One region of the Adlercreutzia wanghongyangiae genome, then DNA from elsewhere that is predicted to be linked to it. Evidence: predicted binding sites of a transcription regulator. Region 1 holds the regulator's gene; the other holds the start of a gene.

Evidence for each region. Region 1 encodes LexA, which represses DNA repair genes until DNA is damaged. Its sites were predicted from a motif close to CNAACANNTGTTNG; they were not measured.
Region 2: the regulator LexA is predicted to act here: its motif matches at 1,676-1,689, upstream of VIN30_RS09155 (putative DNA modification/repair radical SAM protein).

The regions. Positions count from the first base shown of each region.
Region 1 is NZ_JAYMFF010000009.1:120,129-126,463, forward strand. It holds gene VIN30_RS05560 (hypothetical protein) at 44-553, opposite strand; gene dut (dUTP diphosphatase) at 568-1,002, opposite strand; gene nrdR (transcriptional regulator NrdR) at 1,013-1,459, opposite strand; gene lexA (transcriptional repressor LexA) at 1,750-2,385, shown strand; gene hflX (GTPase HflX) at 2,482-3,792, opposite strand; gene miaA (tRNA (adenosine(37)-N6)-dimethylallyltransferase MiaA) at 3,789-4,733, opposite strand; gene miaB (tRNA (N6-isopentenyl adenosine(37)-C2)-methylthiotransferase MiaB) at 4,726-6,084, opposite strand; gene VIN30_RS05595 (stage V sporulation protein S) at 6,098-6,335, opposite strand, start outside.
Region 2 is NZ_JAYMFF010000018.1:53,342-59,676, forward strand. It holds gene VIN30_RS09150 (TIGR03915 family putative DNA repair protein) at 1-150, opposite strand, end outside; gene VIN30_RS09155 (putative DNA modification/repair radical SAM protein) at 159-1,607, opposite strand; gene VIN30_RS09160 (ATP-binding protein) at 1,847-2,959, shown strand; gene pyrE (orotate phosphoribosyltransferase) at 3,205-3,888, shown strand; tRNA gene VIN30_RS09170 (tRNA-Thr) at 4,222-4,296, shown strand; gene VIN30_RS09175 (hypothetical protein) at 4,423-4,719, shown strand; gene VIN30_RS09180 (M42 family metallopeptidase) at 4,721-5,827, shown strand; gene smpB (SsrA-binding protein SmpB) at 5,833-6,300, shown strand.

The DNA of each region.
Region 1 (6,335 bases):
TCCGCATTATCAGACATTTTCATAGTTCAACCTTTCTTGAGCCTTAACCCCAGGGGTTGCCGTTCCCGCTGCCGTCGGGCGAGCCGGAGATGCCGCCTTGCAGGTCTGCGGCACCTTCGCCGAGAATGGCGCTGTAGTCGCCGGTCTGCATGGCCTCCATCAGTATGGGGATCATCGTGACCAGTCCGATGATATTCAGCGCAAGCGCAATGGAGCTGATGACGACACCCATGATGGCCGTCTGCCGCACCACCGTGGCGAAGTTCCGATGAGGGCCCTCCGGTCGGCTCAACACGCGACGAACCTTCACCAGAGCCAGTATGGCGCATACCAGCGCCACAGAGCTGAGGGCCACGCCGCCGATAATGAACGACACGGGACCCGCGATGGTGGCCACGGTGCTCAATGTGCGCGCCGAGTTCAAATCCATCAGATCGAGCTGATCGCGCGCATCGCCCTGAGGCGGCTGCGGTCCCTGGTTCTCGGGTGGCGCGGGCAGAGAATTTCCCGGCTGTGTTGACCCGGAATCATCGGGCGGTGTTCGGTGTTCCATGAAATTCCTCGCTCCTAGCAGACCCCGCTGCTTCCGAAGCCGCGGTCGCCGCGGTCGCTTTCCGGAAGAGCATCGGTGTTATGTAAAGTAATAGGGGGAACGGCCACTATCATCAACTGCGCGATGCGGTCTCCCCGGGAGAACGAAAACGCCTCGTGGGGATCAAGATTGATCAGCACCACCTTGATCTCGCCCCGGTAACCGGCATCGACGAGCCCGGGGGCGTTCACGATCGATACGCCGTGACGGGCGGCCAAACCGCTGCGCGGAATGACCAGACCGGCGTGCCCCTCGGGAATGGCCAAGGCGAAACCGCACGGCACGGTCATGCGCTCGAAAGGCCCGAGCACTCCGTCGACGGCGGCGCGAAGATCGAGGCCCGCATCTCCCCCGTGGGCGTAGCACGGCAGTTCCAATGTCTCGTCGAGCAAGGTGATGGCAACATCCACGATATGCCCCCTACCCCAGATCGCCGAGTGCCTGGGAGAACTCCTCCACACTCTGGAAATCTTTGTAGACGCTCGCAAAGCGGATATAGGCGACCTCGTCCATCTTCACCAGGCGCGCGAGCACCATGTCGCCCAAATCCTTCGACTTGATCTCGGTGCGTTGGGTCGCACGCAACTCGGTTTCCAAACTCGTGATGAGTCCGTCGATCTTCTCGGGTGTAATCGGACGCTTGGCACAGGCGATCAGCAGGCCGCGCATAAGCTTCTGGCGATCGAACACCTCGGAAGAGCCGTCGGTCTTTATCACCAGGATGGGATGCTCGGCCAAACGCTCGTAGGTAGTGAACCGGTTGCCGCATTCGAGGCATTCCCGACGTCGGCGAATGGACGCTCCTTCGTCCGCCGAACGTGAATCGACCACCTTCGATTCGGGGTAGCCGCAGGATGGACAGCGCATGAGTTCTCCTAACCGTGAGTTGATAACCCATGATACCCTACGACAGGCCTCCGCGCCCCATACTTCAAAACATTGCTACCATCGCGACAAGCGACGGCGAGGCTTAGGCGAAGAAGGCCACAAAGGAGGCAACGGTGCTGAGAAGGAAGGCGATGGAAAATTCGATTCTGCTCATTTTTCTCTCCTGACCTCTTGCGTAGAACCTTTGTTCGCAGTTATAATAGAGCGAACAAAGGTTCATGTCAATATTTTTTCAAACAAATGTACGTCTCTTTTGAAAGGACGCGGAAATGGCGCAGAAGGTGACCAAGCGACAGCAGGCGGTACTGGACTGCATCGAGGCCTGCATCCGGCAGAAAGGCTACGGCCCCACCGTGCGCGAGGTCTGCCAAACCCTGGGGCTGTCCTCCCCTTCCACCGTCCATGTGCACCTCAAGGCCCTGGAGGACAAGGGCTACATCAAACGCGATCCCCTGAAGTCGCGCTCCATCGCGCTCACCTATCCCATTGAGGAAGTGCCTTGCGCCGGAGCCCTCGCCGACAGCTACAGCAAGCTCGTCAACGTGCCCCTTGTGGGCGATGTGGCGGCCGGCTCCCCCATTCTGGCCGAGGAGAACATCACCGACACCATCACCCTGCCCACCGACATCGTGGGCGATGCCCCCTCCTTCATGCTGTCGGTACGCGGCGAGTCCATGATCGAGGCCGGCATCAACGACGGCGATTACGTCGTGGTGAAGGAGCAGCCGGTGGCCAATAACGGCGATATCGTCGTGGCCATTGTCGATGACGGTGCCACAGTGAAGCGATTCTACAAGGAGGCCGACCACATCCGCCTGCAACCCGAGAACTCGTCCATGGAGCCCATCATTGTCAGCGATTGTTCCATAGCCGGCAAGGTGGTGGCCGTGTTCCGCCGCCTCTGAGCCGCGCCGGCTCGAAACAAGCAGCGGAGCCGTGGCAGAATCTGCCGCGGCTCCGTTTCGTCTTCTCGGTTCTTGCCGTCCTGGAAACGCGCCTGCCTACGAGTGGGCAAACGGCAGAAACGCCGCCACTTGGGCCGGCCCCGCGAGCATCTGGATATGGGTGCCGTCGGCCTCGTGGTCCTCCGAGATGATATGGCACCGTTCGTGGGCCAACGACACCAGATCGCCCCGCTGATAGGGAATCACCACGTCGAGCTTGGTGTCGGCCGCACTCGCCGCATGGGCGATGGCTCCCACCATGTCGTCGATACCGAACCCGGTGCGCGCCGAGAGAAACTGAGCGTGGGGAAAGCGCCGGCGCAACCCTTCAAGCACATCGTCTTCGAGAAGGTCGCATTTGTTGAACACCTCGATCGTGCCAATGGAGGCGGCACCGATCTGATCAAGCACACCGCGCACAGCCTCGATCTGCGATTCGAACTCGGACGATGAGGCATCCACCACATGCAGGATGAGATCGGCACCTGTGATCTCGTCAAGGGTGGATTTGAACGCCTCCACAAGCGTCGTCGGCAGCTTCTGGATGAAACCGACCGTATCGGTCACCGTGATCTCACGGCCCTCGGGCAGCTCGAACTTGCGCGTGGTGGAATCCAGCGTGGCGAACAGCTTATCGTAGCTGAGCACATCGGAACCCGTCAGGCGATTGATGAGCGAACTCTTCCCCGCGTTGGTGTAGCCAGCCAGGGCGACTTTGAACATGCCGCTGCCATAGCGGCTCTCGCGCTGCAGCTGGCGCACATCGGACAGATGGGCCAGCTCGCGACGAATGGAGGTGATGCGCTTGCGCACCATGCGGCGGTCGACCTCCAGCTGGCTCTCGCCCTCGCCGAAGCGCGAGCCCACGCCGCCGCCCATGCGGTTCGAGGCCAAATGGGCCCACATGCCGCGCAGACGCGGGTACAAGTACTGGTTCTGGGCCAAGCGCACCTGAAGGCGCCCCTCCTTCGAGGTGGCATGCAGGGCGAAGATGTCGAGGATGAGCGCCGTGCGATCGATCACCTTCACGGCTTTGTCCACGACCTTTTCCAGATTCGCCTGCTGGGAGGGGGTCAGCTCGTCGTCGAAGATAACCAGATCGGCCTCGCAAGTGCGGGCCAGCTCGGCGATTTCCTCGGCTTTGCCCGAGCCCACGAAGGTGCGCGGATTGGGGGCGTCCAAACGCTGCGTCGTGGATGCGACGACATCGGCTCCGGCAGTGTCGGCCAACCGCTCCAGCTCGGCCAAAGACGACTCCAGGGGCCATTCCAACCCGGGACGGTCCACACCGACGATGACGGCCCGCTCGCGGCGCTCCTCGCACTGCGTCGCCGGCCCTTTTTGGATTACGGATTGATATTCGGTCATGGAGTGGGCTCCTTCGATAGTTGGGAGAGGATCTGGTCGGCCACGCGGCGTGCATCTCCCGCATTGGCGTCCACCCAGCGAATGCGCTCGTCGCGCCGGAACCAGGTGCGCTGGCGCTTGGCGTAGCGCCTCGTGGCCTGCTTGATGGCGGCCACCGCCTCATCCAACGTGCAACGTCCCTCGAGCGCCTCGACAATTTCCTTGTAGCCGATAGCCTGGGGTGCGGTGATACCCTCGCGGAAGCCCGCGGCCATCAGGTCTCGCACCTCTTCCACCAACCCCGCGGCCACCATAGCATCCACCCGGGCGTTTATGCGCGCGGCGAGCACGGCGGGGTCGACCGCCAGGCCGAACTGCACCGTCGGCACCGCCGCGCCGATAGCTGCCAGGTTGCGCTTCTGCTCGGCGTAGCTGCGCCCCTCGGCCAGAAGCTCAAAGGCCCGCACCACGCGACGGACGTTGTTGGGATGAACCACCGCCGCGCTCGCGGGATCGCGGCGCTCGAGCTCGTCCCACAGCGCCTGGGCGCCGTGCTGCTCGGCGAAGGCCGTCCACTGCGCACGCACCGGATTGTCCGTTTGCTCGCCGGCGGGAAATGCATAGTCGTCGATAGCCGCCCGCACATACAGGCCCGTGCCGCCGCAGAGCACCGGCCGCCCGTCGCGGTCGGCGATATCGCGAAACGCCGACCGCGCGAAGGTTTGGAAGAGGGCCGCCGAGTAGGGCTCGCCCGGATCAACGAGATCGAAGCCATGATGGGGCACGATACGCTCATCAGCCGGCAGTTTGCCAGTGCCGATATCCATGCCGCGGTAGATCTGCATGGAATCGGCGCTCACCACTTCCCCGCCCACCGCAGCAGCCACCAGCTGGGCCGCGTCGGTCTTGCCCGAGGCCGTGGGACCGACGATGCAGATGACGGGCGAACGCGAATCAGCCATCGACGACCGTGCCGGACAAATACCAGGTGCGCGCCTCGTCGATATGCATGGGAACGATGGTGCCCACCAGCTCTTCGGCCGTAAGTCCCGCGGGCAGCGGCCCGTGCACCGTCTGGTTCTTGGGGCTCTTGCCCGCCAAGATGGAGCCGTCCCGCTTCGACGTGCCCTCGATGAGCACGGGAACCGTGGCGCCGCGCTCCCCTTGGTTCGCCTCGTAGGCTTTACGCTGAACCAGATCGACCAAACGGTCGAAGCGCTCCTGGATGACCTCGCGGGGCGTGTCGTCCTGCAGCTTCGCAGCCGGCGTGCCCTCTCGCTTCGAGTAGATGAAGGTGAACACCTGGCTGTAGCCCACTTCCTCCACTAAGCGATAGGTCTCCATGAAGTCCTCTTCAGTCTCGCCGGGGAAGCCGACGATGATATCGGTGGAAAGCGCGATATCGGGCACCACGGCCCGCAGCTTCTTGATGAGGCCGAGGTAGTGCTCGCGGGTATAGCGCCGATTCATGGCCGACAGAATGCGATCCGACCCCGACTGCACGGGCAGGTGCAGCGCCGGCATCAGCGAGCGCAAGGTGCCGAAGCGCTCGATCACCTCATCGGTGAGATCTTTGGGATGGCTCGTCGCGAACCTCAAACGCTCAACGCCCGTCGCATCCAGCGCATCCAGCACCTCGGCGAAGCGGGGCTCACCGTACAAATCGCGGCCGTAGGAGTTCACGTTCTGGCCGAGCAGCGTGATCTCCTTCACACCTGCCTCCACATAGCGCCGCGCCTCCTCCGCGATATCTTCCAGAGGGCGCGATTTCTCGCGTCCGCGCACATAGGGCACGATGCAGTAGGAGCAGAAGTTGTTGCAGCCCACGGTAATGGGAAGCCATGCCGCCCAGGCATGCTCGCGGGTCGTCGGCAGCGCCGAGGAGAAATCGGCGCCGCCGTCGAGCACTTCGACCGCATGGCCGGATCGCTCGATGGCACCCGACAGGAGCGCCGGCAGAGAGGCAAGGTTGTGCGTGCCGAAGACCACGTCCAGGTGCGGCAGCTGCTGCACCAGCTTCTCGCCATCGCGCTGCCCGATGCATCCGCCCACGGCGATATAGCGCTTGTCGAGGGGCGATCCCTCACGCACGGGGATGTTCTTCATCGAGGCGACCTGGCCGTACAAGCGCGTATCGGCGGCCTCGCGCACGCAGCAGGTCATGAACACCACGATGTCGGCTTCCTCGATCGTGGCCACGGGAAGCGCCCCCAGGCCCTCGAGCATACCGGCCACGCGTTCGGAATCGTGCTTGTTCATCTGGCAGCCGAACGTGTGAATGCAGAAGGTGGTTCCTTCGAAGCAAGTCGTCATGACATACCCTTCGCTACGCCAAGCTGGCAGCTTCCACGGCCACGACGCCGGAGCGGGGCTCCACGGCGAAGCGAATGGCCGTGCGGTACTCGCCGTCGATGACGATATCGGCGAACGAGGGGATGCAGCAGATCTCGATGCCGACCGGCGAGAGGAAGCCGCGCGAGATGGCGATGGCCTTCACCGCCTGGTTGACGGCGCCCGCGCCCACAGCCTGGATCTCGACGGAAGCCCCGTCCTTGATCATACCG
Region 2 (6,335 bases), on a different contig from region 1:
CACGTCGGTGGGCTTCTCGTGCCGCTCGTACGAGACGAAGACGGCGGTGAGCAACCCTTCCAAGGAGCCGTCGTAGGCGTAGGCTACCTCGCTGTAGATTTCGGGAGCTGCGGAGCGCGGCTGGGCGGCGGTTGTCTTCGAGGAGGCCATGGGCTTCCCTATGCCACCGAGCGGAGTGCCGCGCCGCTCGGGGTTGCCTGCGTTCCTTCCAGGGCCTTGCGCTGGGCGGCGAAGGCCGCATCGAGCGCCGCACGGTTCGCCGGCGTTGCCTCGGGCAATACGGGCGGCTCCTCAACCGATTCGAAGAGGCTCATCTGCCCGGCCATTGCCTTGTCGGCGCGGCGTCCGTGGCGTCCACCCTGGATGGGGGCCGCCAGGCGCGCGTGCAGGGCATCGCGCGAGAAGTCGATGCCGGAGCCTCCCCAGGCACCGTTCATGGTGATGAAATAGCGCGCTCGCTTGTATGCGATGCCGAGGCGGCGCAACTCCGCCTCGCCGAGCGTGGACTGGCGGCGCGCGCGGCAGATGAGCTTCGCCCCGCGCACGCCGATGCCGGGCACCCGCAACAGTGCCTCCAGAGGCGCGGTGTTTACCTCTACGGGGAAGAAGTCCAGGTGGTTCAAGGCCCAGTTCGCCTTCGGGTCTACGTCTGGTTCCAGGAAAGGGTGTTCCTCGTCGATGATCTCCTCGACGCTGAAACCGTAGAAGCGCATGAGCCAGTCGGCCTGGTACAGGCGGTGCTCGCGGTTCAGCTGCACGGCATCGGTGGCGGGCAGGAGGGGATGGGCCACCGCGGGCAAATACGCGCTGAAGAAGACGCGCTTGAGCGACAGCTGCTGGTAGAGCGCCGCCGAGAGGTTCAGAATTTGGTGATCGCTCTCGGGCGTGGCGCCGATGATCATCTGGGTGGACTGGCCGGCCGGTGCGAAGGCCTGGGTCTTGCGGGCGATCTTCTTCGTTTGGTACACCGTGGTGCGCTTCTTCGCCAGCGACCGGGATTCCGCATCCTCGGCGATGGAATCGTGGATGTGTCGCATGGGGGCCAGGATGGAGCGGCGCGACTTGCCGGGGGCCAGCAGCCCCAGGCTCTGCCCGCTCGGCAGTTCCATGTTCACCGAGAGGCGATCGGCCAGCCGCCCCAGCGCGTCGATGAGCTCGACGGAGGTGCCGGGAATGGCCTTGGCGTGGATGTAGCCGCGAAAGCCGTATTCTTCGCGCAGGATGCGCAGGGCCTCCACCATGAGCTCGGTGGTGGCATCGGCGCTGCCCGCCACGCCCGACGACAGGAAAAGCCCCTCGATGTAGTTGCGCCGGTAGAAGCCGATGGTGAGGTCGGCCAGCTCGCGCGGGGTGAAGGCCGCCCGGCGCATGGCAGCGTTGCTGGCCCGGTTCACGCAGTAGCAGCAGTCGTGGACGCAGATGTTGGTCATGAGCACCTTCAGCAGCGTGACGCAGCGCCCGTCGGGGGTGAACGAGTGGCAGCAGCCGGCCTGCTGCGCTGCCCCCAGCTGCCCCTTCTTCCCGTCGCGTTGAACGCCCGAGGAGGTGCAGGCCACGTCGTACTTCGCTGCATCGGCGAGCACTTCCAGCTTCTCGATGACGTTCACCGCTGCCCCTCCGTTTCAGATTCGCATGAGCACACTTGTTCGCCCGAATGAATGTACGCTATACTACCCGAATATATGTTCGCGTGTCAATGGGGTCGTGCAGATCGTGCATCGAATTAAAAGACCAGTTCAGATCAATTTGCAAAAGTAGAAAAAGTTTGCAAAAGTAGAAAAAGTTTGCAAAAGTAGAAAAAGTTTGCAAAACTTCAGGTAGATAGTTGCTGCTCGAAGGGATAACTGTGCAGGCAAACAATCCGTTTACGCCGACGTTCGGCATTATTCCGCCGTTTATGGCGGGTCGAGAAGAACTTGTGGAGGAGCTCTCCGCAGCTTTCGCCCATGGCCTGGGGGACCCAAACTTGTGCACCATCGTGTCGGGCGCTCGCGGGACGGGAAAGACGGCGCTCCTCTCTTTTATGGGGGAGGAGGCGTCTTCTCAGGGATGGATTTGCGCGAATACGACTGCGGCAGAGGGCATGTTGGAAGATATATTACAGCAGGCCGAGAGCGGTGCCTGGGAGTTTATCGAGTCGCTGGAGCGCAAGCACTTGAGCGGCATCACGCTTGGTCAGTTCGTAGGGTTGGAATGGGAGAACGCTTCGGGCGATCCGGGGAATTGGCGCACTCGTATGAATCGCCTCCTCGATCAGCTCGGCGAGAAGGGCATCGGTCTTCTCATCACAGTCGATGAGGTGAAGGCGACGGTTCCGGAGATGAAGCAGCTTGCTCGCGTGTACCAGCATTTCGTCCGCGAAGGGCGAAACGTCGCTTTGCTCATGGCGGGCCTTCCCCATAGCGTTTCCGGGCTGCTGAACGACGAGGACGTGTCCTTCCTGCGCCGCGCCCGCAAGCATTCGCTGGCGCGCATTCCCGATCGCGAGATTCGCGGGGCGGTGGCGCTTACGGTGGAGCAGTCGGGCCGAACCATTGACGGGGCCGGGCTCGATGTTGCCGTCGAGGCGATTGACGGGTTCCCCTATATGATGCAGCTCGTGGGATATTATATGTGGGCCCAGCATCCCGGCGAGCGCGAGATAAGCGCGCAAGACGTCGCCCGGGGCGTGTCGCGCGCGCAAAAGGAGATGATCGAGGGCATCCTCGAGTACACCTTCCGCGATCTTTCCAAAGGCGACCTGCGTTTTCTCGTGGCGATGCTTCCCGATCAGAAGATGAGCGCCATGGCCGATGTGGCCCGGCGCATGGGCGTGAAGAGCAACTACGCCTCCCAATACCGCCGCCGTTTGCTCGAGCAGGGAATCATCGGGGAGCCGCAACGCGGTTACTTGCGATTCGACATGCCCGGCTTCCGCGACTATCTTGCAACCCGCGTCGAAGAGGGCGATCTTGCGTAGGCGCTGACGCGTTTGCCTGAAGTACTGCTTTGTCTGCGAGGTCGTCTCCGGTCCCGTTACCGCAGACGGCGCCTGCTACGGCGGCGCCGTGGAGCTAGCGCGCAGGGGGCCACTACGATGGCGTGCGGTAGGCGCGGTATCTTCCGGGTCCATTTCGCCGGCTCTGCGGAAACGGGTGGGGGAATCGGGTATCATGTTCCCCATGGAAAATATGAGGGCGGACCTCATGGGACGAAAGGGCGGCCATGGAAGCTTACAAGCGCGAGTTCATTGAGTTCATGGTGGAAAGCGACGTGCTGAAGTTCGGCGACTTCACGCTGAAGAGCGGGCGCAAATCGCCGTTCTTCATGAACGCGGGCGCGTACGTGACCGGCGAGCAGCTGCATCGGCTGGGTCTGTACTACGCCCAGGCCATCAACGACAACTTCGGGCTCGATTTCGACGTGGTGTTCGGGCCGGCCTACAAGGGCATCCCGCTGGCGGTGGTCACGGCCATGGCGCTTGAGGAGCTCTATGGCAAAAAGGTGAAGTACTGCTGCAACCGCAAGGAAGTGAAGGACCACGGCGCCGACGCGGGCAACCTGCTGGGTGCCGAGCTGCACGATGGCGACAAGGTCATCATGGTGGAGGACGTGACCACCTCGGGCAAATCCATCGACGAGACCTACCCTATCCTGAAGACGGCGGCCGATGTGGACGTGCGCGGGCTCATCGTGTCTTTGAATCGCATGGAGGTGGGAAAGGGCGGCGTCACCACGGCCCAGAAGGAGATTCAGGCGAAGTACGGTTTCCCGGTGGCCTCCATCGTGTCCATGGCCGAGGTGAAGGAGTGCCTGCACAACCATGAGGTAGCCGGGCGCGTGGTCATCGACGACGACATCGCGGCGGCCATCGACGCCTACTACGAGCAGTGGGGCGCTAAGGAGTAGCCGCTGTGGGGCGATCCCGTAGGGGGAGCGCTTCGGCGGAGGCGGCTTCGTAGGGGAGGGCCTCAGCGGAGGCAGCTTCGTAGGGGAGGGCTTCAGCGGAGGCAGCTTCGTAGGGGAGGGCTTTAGCCCTTCCGCTGGCCGGCAGCCGTGTGCGAGAAGGGCGGGCTGAAGCCCGCCCCTACGAGAGCTGTGGGAGTTGTGGGCGCTGCAGGCGCGCGGGGGCCGCTCCTACAGATTCCGGGAGGCGCCTCTGCGGGGTCTTTGGGGTTATTCGCCTTTTGTTTTCATTTGTCCCGTTTTCGGGCAGGGGAACGTGTAGAATAACTGATCATTGCCGGCGTGGCTCAACGGTAGAGCAACTGATTTGTAATCAGTGGGTTGCGGGTTCGATTCCTGTCGCCGGCTCCACGAATGCAAGCGGATCGGGAACGTCCCGGTCCGCTTTCTCGTTGTTGGGGCGAATACGCAGAAGACGCTTGCGGCGGTCGTGCTAGAATGGCTGGCGAACTATGAAGGGAAGGATTTCGAGTACCCATGGCAACCTACATCGCCCACTACCAGTCGCCGAAGGGGTCCTACGACCGCGAGCGGGGACTGTTCGAGTTCGAGAGTGACGCGCGGGCCGGCACGAAGGCCAATGCCCACGATGCGCGTTTGCGCATGCTGGAGCTGTTCGGCGCGGGCGCGGTGTCGTGGACCATTGAGAAGGTGGAGCGCAAGGGCGCCGGCCCTGCCGACAAGCAGGAGAAGATCACCGACGGCCAGCTGGCGCTCGATTTCCGTCCGCCCAAGCCCGAGCGCAAGCGGAAGCATTCGAAAGGATACTGGTGATATGAAGAAGAAGCATGTGAAGTTTCTGAAGCAACTGCTGGAGACGCCCTCGCCCACCGGATTCGAGGAGCCGGCAGCCGCGCTCGTGCGCGATCGTCTGGCCGATGTGGCCGACGAGATTGCCACCGACACCATGGGATCGGTGCGCGCGGTGCTGGCCGGCGCCGACGAGGGCGCCCCCTCGCTCATGCTGGCGGCCCATATGGATGAGATCGGCCTCATGGTTACTTACATTTCCGACGAAGGCTTCCTGTCGGTAGCCTCTCTCGGTGGCGTGGATGCGGCCATTCTGCCCGGCATGCGCGTGGACGTGCACACGGCCTCGGGCGTGCTGCGCGGCGTGGTGGGCCGCAAGCCCATTCACCTCATCGAACCCGACGAGCGCAAGAGCGTCACGCCGCTTTCGGGTCTGGTGATCGATCTGGGCATGAAGCCCAAGCGCGTGAAAAAGCTTGTGCAGGTGGGCGATCCCATCACCTTCGGTGTGGGTTTCGAGCGCTTCGGCGACGGCATGGCCGTATCGAAGTGCTTCGACGATAAGTGCGGCGTGTGGATCGCCTGCCGCGTGATGGAGGAGCTGGCCCAGGTGGGCGGCGCTCCGGGCGACTTCATCGCGGTGGCCACCACCCAGGAGGAGATCGGCACCCGCGGCGCGCAGACCTCCGCCCATGCCGTGAACCCGGACGTGGCCCTGGCCTTCGACGTGACTCACGCCACCGACTACCCGGGCATCGATAAGACCAAGTACGGCAAGATCGTCTGCGGAGCGGGCCCGGTCATCGCCCGCGGCCCGAATATCAACCCCATCGTGTTCGAGCGTTTGGTGGCGGCGGCCGAGGCCGAGGGCATTCCGTACCAGCTGGAAGCCGAGCCTTCCGTGACTGGTACCGACGCCCGCGCCATTCAGGTGGCTCGTGACGGCATTCCCACGGGACTCGTCTCGGTGCCGCTGCGCTATATGCACACGCCCACCGAGGTGGTGTGCCTGGCCGACCTGCAGGCCACCGTGCGCCTCATCGTGCGCTTTGCCCGCGACCTTACCCCCGACGTGAGCTTCGTGCCCGGCCTGGGCGATCGGGCGGCCGGCGTGCCGGTTGAGGAGGCGTAGGAGACGTGCCCAAGCGCGACGAGAAGCCCATCGCGAAGAATCGCCGGGCCTTTCACGACTACGAGATTCTGGAAACCTACGAGGCGGGCATCGAGCTGACGGGCACTGAGGTGCGCTCGCTGCGTGAGAACAACTGCCAGCTCACCGACTGCTTTGCGCTTATCCGCGATGGCCAGGTGTGGCTGAACAACGTGCACATTCCGCCGTATTCCAACGGCAGCATCTTCAACCCCGACCCCGATCGCAAGCGGCGGCTGCTGCTGCACAAGAAGCAGATTCGCTATCTGGACGCGAAGGTAGCCGAGAAGGGGCTTGCCATCGTCCCGCTGAAGATGTACTTCAACACCGACGGCCGCGTGAAAGTGGAACTGGCGCTGGCCCGCGGCAAGAAGCTCTACGACAAGCGCGCCTCCATGAAGGAGCGGGATGCGAAACGCGAGATCGACCGCGCCATGAAAGAGCGTTCACGTTAGGGAAACGAAAGCGCCGCCCCGCCGCCGCGAACGCC